Regions from separate parts of the Oceanobacillus iheyensis HTE831 genome, predicted to be linked through region 2. Evidence: a T-box and tRNA genes for the amino acid it is inferred to sense, from the RefSeq annotation. Region 2 holds a T-box; the other holds one or more tRNA genes.
What was found. A T-box is a leader RNA that pairs with one kind of tRNA and senses whether it is charged. The one in region 2 lies ahead of leuS (leucine--tRNA ligase), so its partner is inferred to be a tRNA-Leu.
Positions count from the first base shown of each region.

Region 1 (4,214 bases), 1.7 Mb from region 2:
ATATTAAACTAGAAATATAGTTATTGGTAAGGTAGGGTGAAATTTTAAATGAAACTTCCTAGTGATATAGAATTGTTCGAATTAGTCGATAAGCTATCCTTAACGTATTTTAATAAACATTTTATAGACAAGGTGTATTTCAATACTCGTTTAAGAACTACTGGTGGAAGATACCTGCCGAGTAAAAGGGTAATTGAACTAAATCCGAAATATGTATTAGAGAGTAATAAAGAAGAGTTTTATGGAATAATAAAACATGAGTTATGTCATTATCACCTTCATATAGAAGGGAAAGGATATAAACATGGAGATCGTGATTTTAAAGAGCTCTTAAAAGCTACAGGATCTCCAAGGCATTGTTCGCCACTACCTTCACAACAGAGAGAATATCGTTATAAATATCAATGTATTCAATGTGGTTTTGTGTATAAAAGAGTAAGAAAGGTTAATATGAGAAAGTATAGGTGTGGCAAATGCAGAGGCAGTTTAAAGGAAATTTAATTTTTTTCAACAGAAGTATTGACTATAAATATCTATCCGTGTTAAATTAATAAAGCTGACAGTTAGTGAGACAAGCAACACAACAGATGATTTAAAAAAATATGTATTAACTTGTTGACAATCAATGAAATATGTAGTATGATATTTTTCGTTGCCGTAATTATTCAATGAAGCAATACATAGTTATTATTCCACAGTAGCTCAGTGGTAGAGCAATCGGCTGTTAACCGATCGGTCGTAGGTTCGAATCCTACCTGTGGAGCCATTAAAGGAGAAGTACTCAAGTGGCTGAAGAGGCGCCCCTGCTAAGGGTGTAGGCCGTTTACGCGGCGCGAGGGTTCAAATCCCTCCTTCTCCGCCATTACTTTTACTTAAATAATGGCCCGTTGGTCAAGCGGTTAAGACACCGCCCTTTCACGGCGGTAACACGGGTTCGAATCCCGTACGGGTCATCCTTCTAAATAAAATAAACATTGGTCCGGTAGTTCAGTTGGTTAGAATGCCTGCCTGTCACGCAGGAGGTCGCGGGTTCGAGTCCCGTCCGGACCGCCATAAGTTGGGCCATAGCCAAGCGGTAAGGCATCGGGTTTTGATCCCGTGTACCCTAGGTTCGAATCCTAGTGGCCCAGCCATTTTTTATTTTGAAGGTACAATACTATTAGCAGTAATAGTATTTTTTTATTGTTTTTTATCTAAGAGCCATTAGCTCAGTCGGTAGAGCAAGCCGCTAACATCGTTGAATAACTACTATGTGCAGGCTTGTGAGGAATGCAGCCTCATTGAAATGTCATGCAACATGACGAACATTTTTTTGAGCGAAACTTCTGCCGAGTTAGCATCGAGTAACCCCGAAGCATATACTTCTTGAATAAACTTGAAGATACAGGGGTCATTACTTAGGTCGAATATGTGCAGGCTTGTGAGGAATGCAGCCTCATTGAAATATCATGCAACATGACGAATCACCACATGTATATTAAATAATTTCTGTTTTACATGTATTTTTAATCGGAGCCATTAGCTCAGTCGGTAGAGCATCTGACTTTTAATCAGAGGGTCGAAGGTTCGAATCCTTCATGGCTCACCATTTTGCGGTCGTGGCGGAATGGCAGACGCGCTAGGTTGAGGGCCTAGTGGGCGTATAGCCCGTGTGGGTTCAAATCCCACTGACCGCATCTTCATATGAAACCAGTAATACCAATGGGCGAGAGCCTGTTGGTATTTTTGTGTTGAAAACTAATAAGGAGTATCTGATACTCTCTAAATATCCAGTTTATTAACTTCAGCATACCAGTCTAGATTGGTCAGTGAAAGTTAAATTAAAAGATAGTGTTCATTCAATGATTAAACGTTAGATTCTACTCCATTAAAGAGCAGGTTAGTTGTACAATATATCATTTAAATAAAAAATGATGGATTTGAACCAGAAAACCTGTTCAAATCCATCAAACTAAATTTATATCTTATTATTTTTAAAACGAACCATTTCTTCTGGTGCGAAAGGGTAAGGAGAATTCATATCTTCTAGTGATTTATTTATAATTATGCGAATGCCTACAACATACCAAACAACCATAATAACAATTCCTATAATATAATCCCAAATGGAAGCCATATTATGAGTCTGAATGTAAATTATATATACAATTGCTATTGGTAAATGTCCTAAAAGAACTGATAACAATCCAGCGTTATAGTAACTTTTTAGCATTTTATTATTTACGATGCCATGGACAATGAGTTGGGCAAATCCACCAAATAGTATAGGAGCTAAACCAAACCAAATTGTATCTGGAAAGAAAATTGGTGGCACATATAAAACTACAGCTGTTCCCCAATTAGTCAGGAATGCTGACATTTGATTAAGAGGGAATCTTTCAGGTCTAGGGCTATCTTTGTAAGCAAACATAGTATTAGCGAACATAGGAAACCCACCAGGAAAACCAAACTCCTCATAAAAATGAAAATTTAAAACGGCTAAGTTTAATAAAGCGAGCCTTTGTAGCACGCTTAAATCCGACCAAAAAATAATTGTACCTATGATAATAGCGATCCCTATAAATGCGCTGATATTATAAAAGTGCCTTAGCAAAAACTTCATAATCTACCTCCTATTTAACGCCTCTTTTATTTAATTTCTCAACAATATTAAAACGATTCATTTCTTCATTAGTTAAAGGATATGGTGATTTTCTGTCTTGCAATAATTTCACGGGTCCGATGCTTACTAAGACTGAAATTACAAAAGCTATAATACCGTACAAGTAGTCCATTCCGGTTACTAATCCTTGTGAATGTACATAGATCATATAATATATACCAATTGGTACATGGAGTAAAACAACAGCTAAAAGTCCAGGATTGTAAAAACTTTTTGTTTTTAAATTCATTTGTATACCATGACCTAAAAATTGAAAGAAACCAAAAAACATGGAACCTAGACCTAACCATATGAATTGTGGAAAGAATATAGGGATGATATACACTAACCAGCCCAACATATTAACCACTAGACTACTTTGTTTGTTTCCTGGGAATCGGTCATAATCTTTAGTTTCACCGTACAATGCACGGTTTATTATAACGGGAGCACCTCCAGGGAGTGCGTATTCTTCATACTGATGAATGAGCAATGCCATAAAAGATGCTACAAGTATAATCTCTATATGGGATAGCGTGTGAACACCGAAGAAAATCATGTAAAAAGCAATTAGAATAAAAAATACTAGCCCGATATTATATCAATGATTTCTTAAAAAATTCATCAATACTCACCTTCTTTTATGAGTTGGAAATTACTATATTAAACAACATGTTGTTTAATTATATTGTCTTCTGCTAATGACTTTTATACAATAGACAGAAATAGATATATGTTGGTTAACAGACATATTTAGGATTATGTTCATTAATTTTTTCGGGAGGGTATCATGAAAGAAAACTATACAGATTTAAGGATTATAAGGACTCAGAAAGCAATTCGAACTGCTTTTGTTGAATTGATTCGTGATAAAGGATTTGATGCTGTTACTGTGAAAGAAATTACAAACAAAGCAGAGATAAATCGAGGAACTTTTTACGTTCATTATGAAGATAAGCATGACTTAATGATCAAAAGCCAAGAAGAAGTAATAGAGGAAATGGCTAGCCTTATTAAAAAAAACCTCCCTAAAATTATAGACGATTTTAGTCATTCAGGAACAACTAAAATACCTTTTCAACTAGCAGTTATTATTTTTCAATACATAAATGATAACAGTAACTTCATACAAGCAGTTCTAAGTCCAAAAGGTGATCTGTCTTTTCATTCAAGATTAAAAGAATTTATTTGGGGTTCTATATTTAATAATAATTACAACAATATTATTGATGAAGATAAGACAATAGTTCCTGGGAAATATATTGTCTCATATATTGCTTCAGCTCATTTGGGTGTTATTCAAGAATGGATTGAAAGTGGAAGAAAAGAATCCCCAGAACATATGGCGCAAGTTCTATCCACAATTACAATTAATGGGGCTTATTATGCGGCTGGCATTAAAAAATAATGAACTACATGCTATTGTTAGAAATGTAGTTCTAAAAAAATAGTTATACTAACGAGGGTTTATTTAAGTAAGGTTATACAATTTATATTTTTGTACTTCCACAACTACTTCCTCAAAGATAGTATTAATGAATACTGTGTATCAGAAAATGTAGTAAAGTCAAGC
Region 1 is NC_004193.1:661,524-665,737, forward strand. Features, by position in the region: gene OB_RS03400 (SprT family protein) at 49-501, shown strand; tRNA gene OB_RS03405 (tRNA-Asn) at 692-766, shown strand; tRNA gene OB_RS03410 (tRNA-Ser) at 772-862, shown strand; tRNA gene OB_RS03415 (tRNA-Glu) at 882-953, shown strand; tRNA gene OB_RS03420 (tRNA-Asp) at 977-1,053, shown strand; tRNA gene OB_RS03425 (tRNA-Gln) at 1,059-1,133, shown strand; tRNA gene OB_RS03430 (tRNA-Lys) at 1,513-1,588, shown strand; tRNA gene OB_RS03435 (tRNA-Leu) at 1,593-1,676, shown strand; gene OB_RS03440 (HXXEE domain-containing protein) at 1,958-2,602, opposite strand; gene OB_RS03445 (HXXEE domain-containing protein) at 2,613-3,200, opposite strand; gene OB_RS03450 (TetR/AcrR family transcriptional regulator) at 3,432-4,049, shown strand.
Region 1: it encodes a tRNA-Leu, which carries the amino acid that the T-box ahead of leuS (leucine--tRNA ligase) is inferred to sense. The anticodon was not compared.

Region 2 (4,214 bases):
GCATGTTCTGCTCCACCTATATATATATCGATAGGTAGCCATTCTTCTAATGCCTTTGGATCTGCCAATCGCTCTGTATTATTTGGATCAATATAACGTAAGAAATACCAACAACTACCGGCCCACTGTGGCATTGTATTGGTTTCACGACGTCCTTTCAATCCAGTCTCTGGGTCAACTACATTTACCCAATCAGTATTATTTGCTAATGGCGATTCTCCCGTACCTGAAGGTTTTATTTCAGCAACTTGAGGAAGTGTCAATGGTAAATCCTCATCAGGTACAGCTGTCATTGTACCGTCTTCCCAATGAATAATTGGAATTGGTTCTCCCCAATAGCGTTGACGAGCAAATAACCAGTCACGTAGACGATAAGTTATTTTTTTCTCCCCACTACCATTAGCTTCTAGCCAATCAATCATTTTCGTTATTGCTTCTTCCTTACCCAACCCATTCAAGAATTCAGAATTAACATGTTCACCATCACCAGTATAAGCCTCATCATCTATATTCCCACCAGCGACTACTTCTTTAATAGGTAAGCCAAATGTATTTGCAAATTCATAATCACGTTCATCATGCGCAGGAACAGCCATAATTGCTCCCGTTCCATAGCTCATTAATACATAATCCGCAACCCAGATTGGCATTTCTTCTCCATTAACCGGATTAATTGCATACGCTCCCGTAAATACACCAGTCTTATCTTTAGCTAAATCTGTTCTTTCCAAATCTGATTTGGTCTGTATTTCATCTAAATAGTTTTGAACTGCTTCTTTTTGACTCAACGTTGTTATTTCTTTTACTAAAGGATGTTCCGGAGCGACAACAGCATATGTTGCTCCAAATAATGTATCCGGACGTGTAGTAAATACAGTAAACGTCCCTTCGTTTCCTTTTATAGAGAAAGTAACTTCCGCACCTTCTGAGCGTCCAATCCAATTTCGTTGCATTTCTTTTAGGCTATCTGGCCAATCTAATTCATTTAAATCTTCTAACAAACGGTCAGCGTATGCCGTAATTTTTAACATCCATTGTTTCATTGGCTTACGGATTACAGGATGTCCGCCTCTTTCGCTTTTACCATCAATTACTTCTTCATTCGCAAGCACTGTGCCTAAAGCCGGACACCAGTTCACCGCGACTTCATCCATATATGCTAGGTCATTTTCATATAATTTTTTAAAGATCCATTGTGTCCATTTATAGTAATTTGGATCAGTTGTATTTATTTCTCTATCCCAATCATAAGAGAAACCTAATTCTTTAATCTGACGTTTAAACGTATTAATATTTTGATTTGTAAATTCTGCAGGGCTATTACCAGTATCAATTGCATATTGCTCAGCAGGAAGACCAAACGCATCCCAACCCATTGGGTGCATTACTTCATATCCTTGCATACGTTTCATACGGGCTAAAATATCTGTAGCGGTATATCCCTCTGGATGCCCTACGTGTAATCCCTGCCCTGATGGATAAGGAAACATATCTAATGCATAGAACTTTTCCTTATTAGAGAACGTATCTGTTTTAAAAGTTTTATTGTCTTCCCAATAATCTTGCCATTTCTTTTCTATTTGACGATGCTGAAAACTCATGTCAACCCTTCCTTTCATAGTAAAACTGCTTACACTTTAATTTTTTGAGTAAACTAAAAAAAGCCACTCATCCCTCATAAACAGGGACGAGAAGCTTTTATTTCCCGCGGTACCACCCAAATTAGCGTCTATGAAGACACTCACTTGACATCGATAACGTTGATGAAACGGCAATAGTTACTTAAGTTCACTACAGCAACATCCAAGGTGAGTTCATATGTACATCATCAACAGTTTTCACCAACCACTGTCTCTCTTTTTTTGATGAGTTACACACTACTAGTCCTTATCATAGTCGTTAATTGATTTAATGGAATTATAATGAAAATACTTTTCGATGTCAAGAAACCATCGAAATATAATCATAGTATATACATATTTCTCAAATTGGAAACTTACTTCTATTTATTTATTAATATTAGACATGCTAAAATGTAAATATCACAAAAGCAAATGGAGGAAAATCTGCTAATGTTAAAAGGGATATTACATTTCGCCCATTATTTATTAGAGGAATCAATAAGTGAAGGTGAAGTTGTTATTGATGCAACATGCGGTAATGGTAATGATACGTTATTCTTAAGTCGAGTAGTTGGAAAAAGTGGTCATGTTTATGCATTTGACATACAACAACAAGCTATTCAAAACACAAAACAAGCACTGGAAAAGTATCATAACAACAATGTTACATTAATACACGGAAGTCACGCGCTAATCGAGGATTATGTACAACACGATGTTATTGGAGGAGCTATTTTCAATTTAGGATACTTACCACGAAGCGATAAATCAATTATAACGAAACCAGACTCAACAATAGAAGCTATTCAAAAAATATTAACAAAGTTGAAGAAAGATGGAATCATTGTAATTGTCGTATATTACGGTCATGATGGAGGTACTAGTGAAAAAGAGGCAGTATTAAAGCATGTGGCTAATTTAGATCAAAAACTGTACAACGTCTTACAATATGGTTTTGTAAATCAAAAAAATTACCCACCCTTTATTTTAGCTATCCAAAAAAGATGAGATATCACTTGAAAAGATGAACACTTTTCAAGTGGATCTTCTACTCGTTTCAATTATCATTTGACTCAACTTGTTGTCCCATAAAATAGTAATATAAACAATAGGTTCATAAAATGACCCACGGTAAAAACAATAAACAGAAACAAACCAGAAATTAACGCTTTTTTCATTTTATTTTTGATTTGTAATACTATACGCAATAATATATAAAATGAAATCAACATAAAGGGGATCGAGTATAAATACCCAAACGTAGTTACCCAACTATATAATGGATTTTCTACAACTTTAACAATTGTTTCACTTTGCTCAATAAATGCTAAACGCTGATTATACCCCACTATAAAAATGATAGATAATATGATGTAGTAGACAAATGAGACTATCTTTACCCATCTGGCTTCATCGATTGTTAATATATATAAACCAATAAAAAATAGTATGCCAATAATCAATTGGATCATCATCCAATATCGCTCCACTTCTATATCTTGAATTTCAACTTTTTTATTGTATCATAAAATAAAATTCAAGAAAGAGGAAATTTGCACTACCAATTCGTTTTTGCTTTTTCTAACTCCTCATACTCTATGGTTGGACGTTGCATTGAAGGAGGACAAACCCTATTATACTCTTTAATACGCTTATTAATTTTTTTTAATTCTTTTTCATTATTGACCGCTTGAAGTTGTATGGCAATCTCTTTTTGAAGCTTTAACCAATAAGGAAGATAACCAGCATCTTTTGCGATTTTCTGGAAGTTTTGAAGTACATCTCGTTTCACATAATCCTTCGGTAAAGGTTTTCCCATTCCGTTTAAATCTTTTCTATTCATTTCGCCGGAATCCTTTAAAATATCGCCAATTATATCATTATATTTCCTATCCATTCGTTTTAACTCCTTTTTTCAAATTGGCCAATCGAACCATTCCCCATGAGGATGTGTATGCATTTTAAATTCTTCATTCCTGTTACCGTTGATATAACTTTCTACATGTAACTGTCCATCCCAAATATTATTATAAATATGAAATACATCTCGTTTTTTCCCAATTTCAGAAACACGATCTAATAAGGTTTCACGTTGTTCTTTAGTAAGTTGATTTGCAACATGTGTATGAAAGATACAAAGTATAGATTCTTTATCACATTCTATAGCTAGTTCTTCTAGACAACTTAAGGCATCCGCTTCTATTAGCCTGATTTGCTCATTTGCCTTATTAAATTGACCAATAGCTTTATCCAACACTTCTATTCTATGCAAATCCTCTGGCCAAACTAATGATTTCAACCATCTCACATCATCATCGTCCATTAAATTCAAAACATGTAAATCTATACCTAACCTATCCTTGATAGGTAATTCTTTTGATGTAAAAGAAGGTAAATCTCCTTTTCTCACAAAAGAACTTATTGTTAAATCAGAATCAATATTTCCAAATTTACTTTTATTACTATTATAAGTATATGCATACAGATCACATAAAAGTTGTAATCCAGCACTAGTACCGATTTCGATTAAAGACATCTGCCTACCGGTCTTCTCATAAATATAATGAAATATAGGGAATAAATATGCACATC
Region 2 is NC_004193.1:2,357,836-2,362,049, forward strand. Features, by position in the region: gene leuS (leucine--tRNA ligase) at 1-1,601, opposite strand, end outside; T-box leader at 1,681-1,903, opposite strand; gene OB_RS11875 (tRNA (mnm(5)s(2)U34)-methyltransferase) at 2,073-2,630, shown strand; gene OB_RS11880 (hypothetical protein) at 2,696-3,097, opposite strand; gene OB_RS11885 (DnaJ family domain-containing protein) at 3,181-3,519, opposite strand; gene OB_RS11890 (DUF2332 domain-containing protein) at 3,538-4,214, opposite strand, start outside.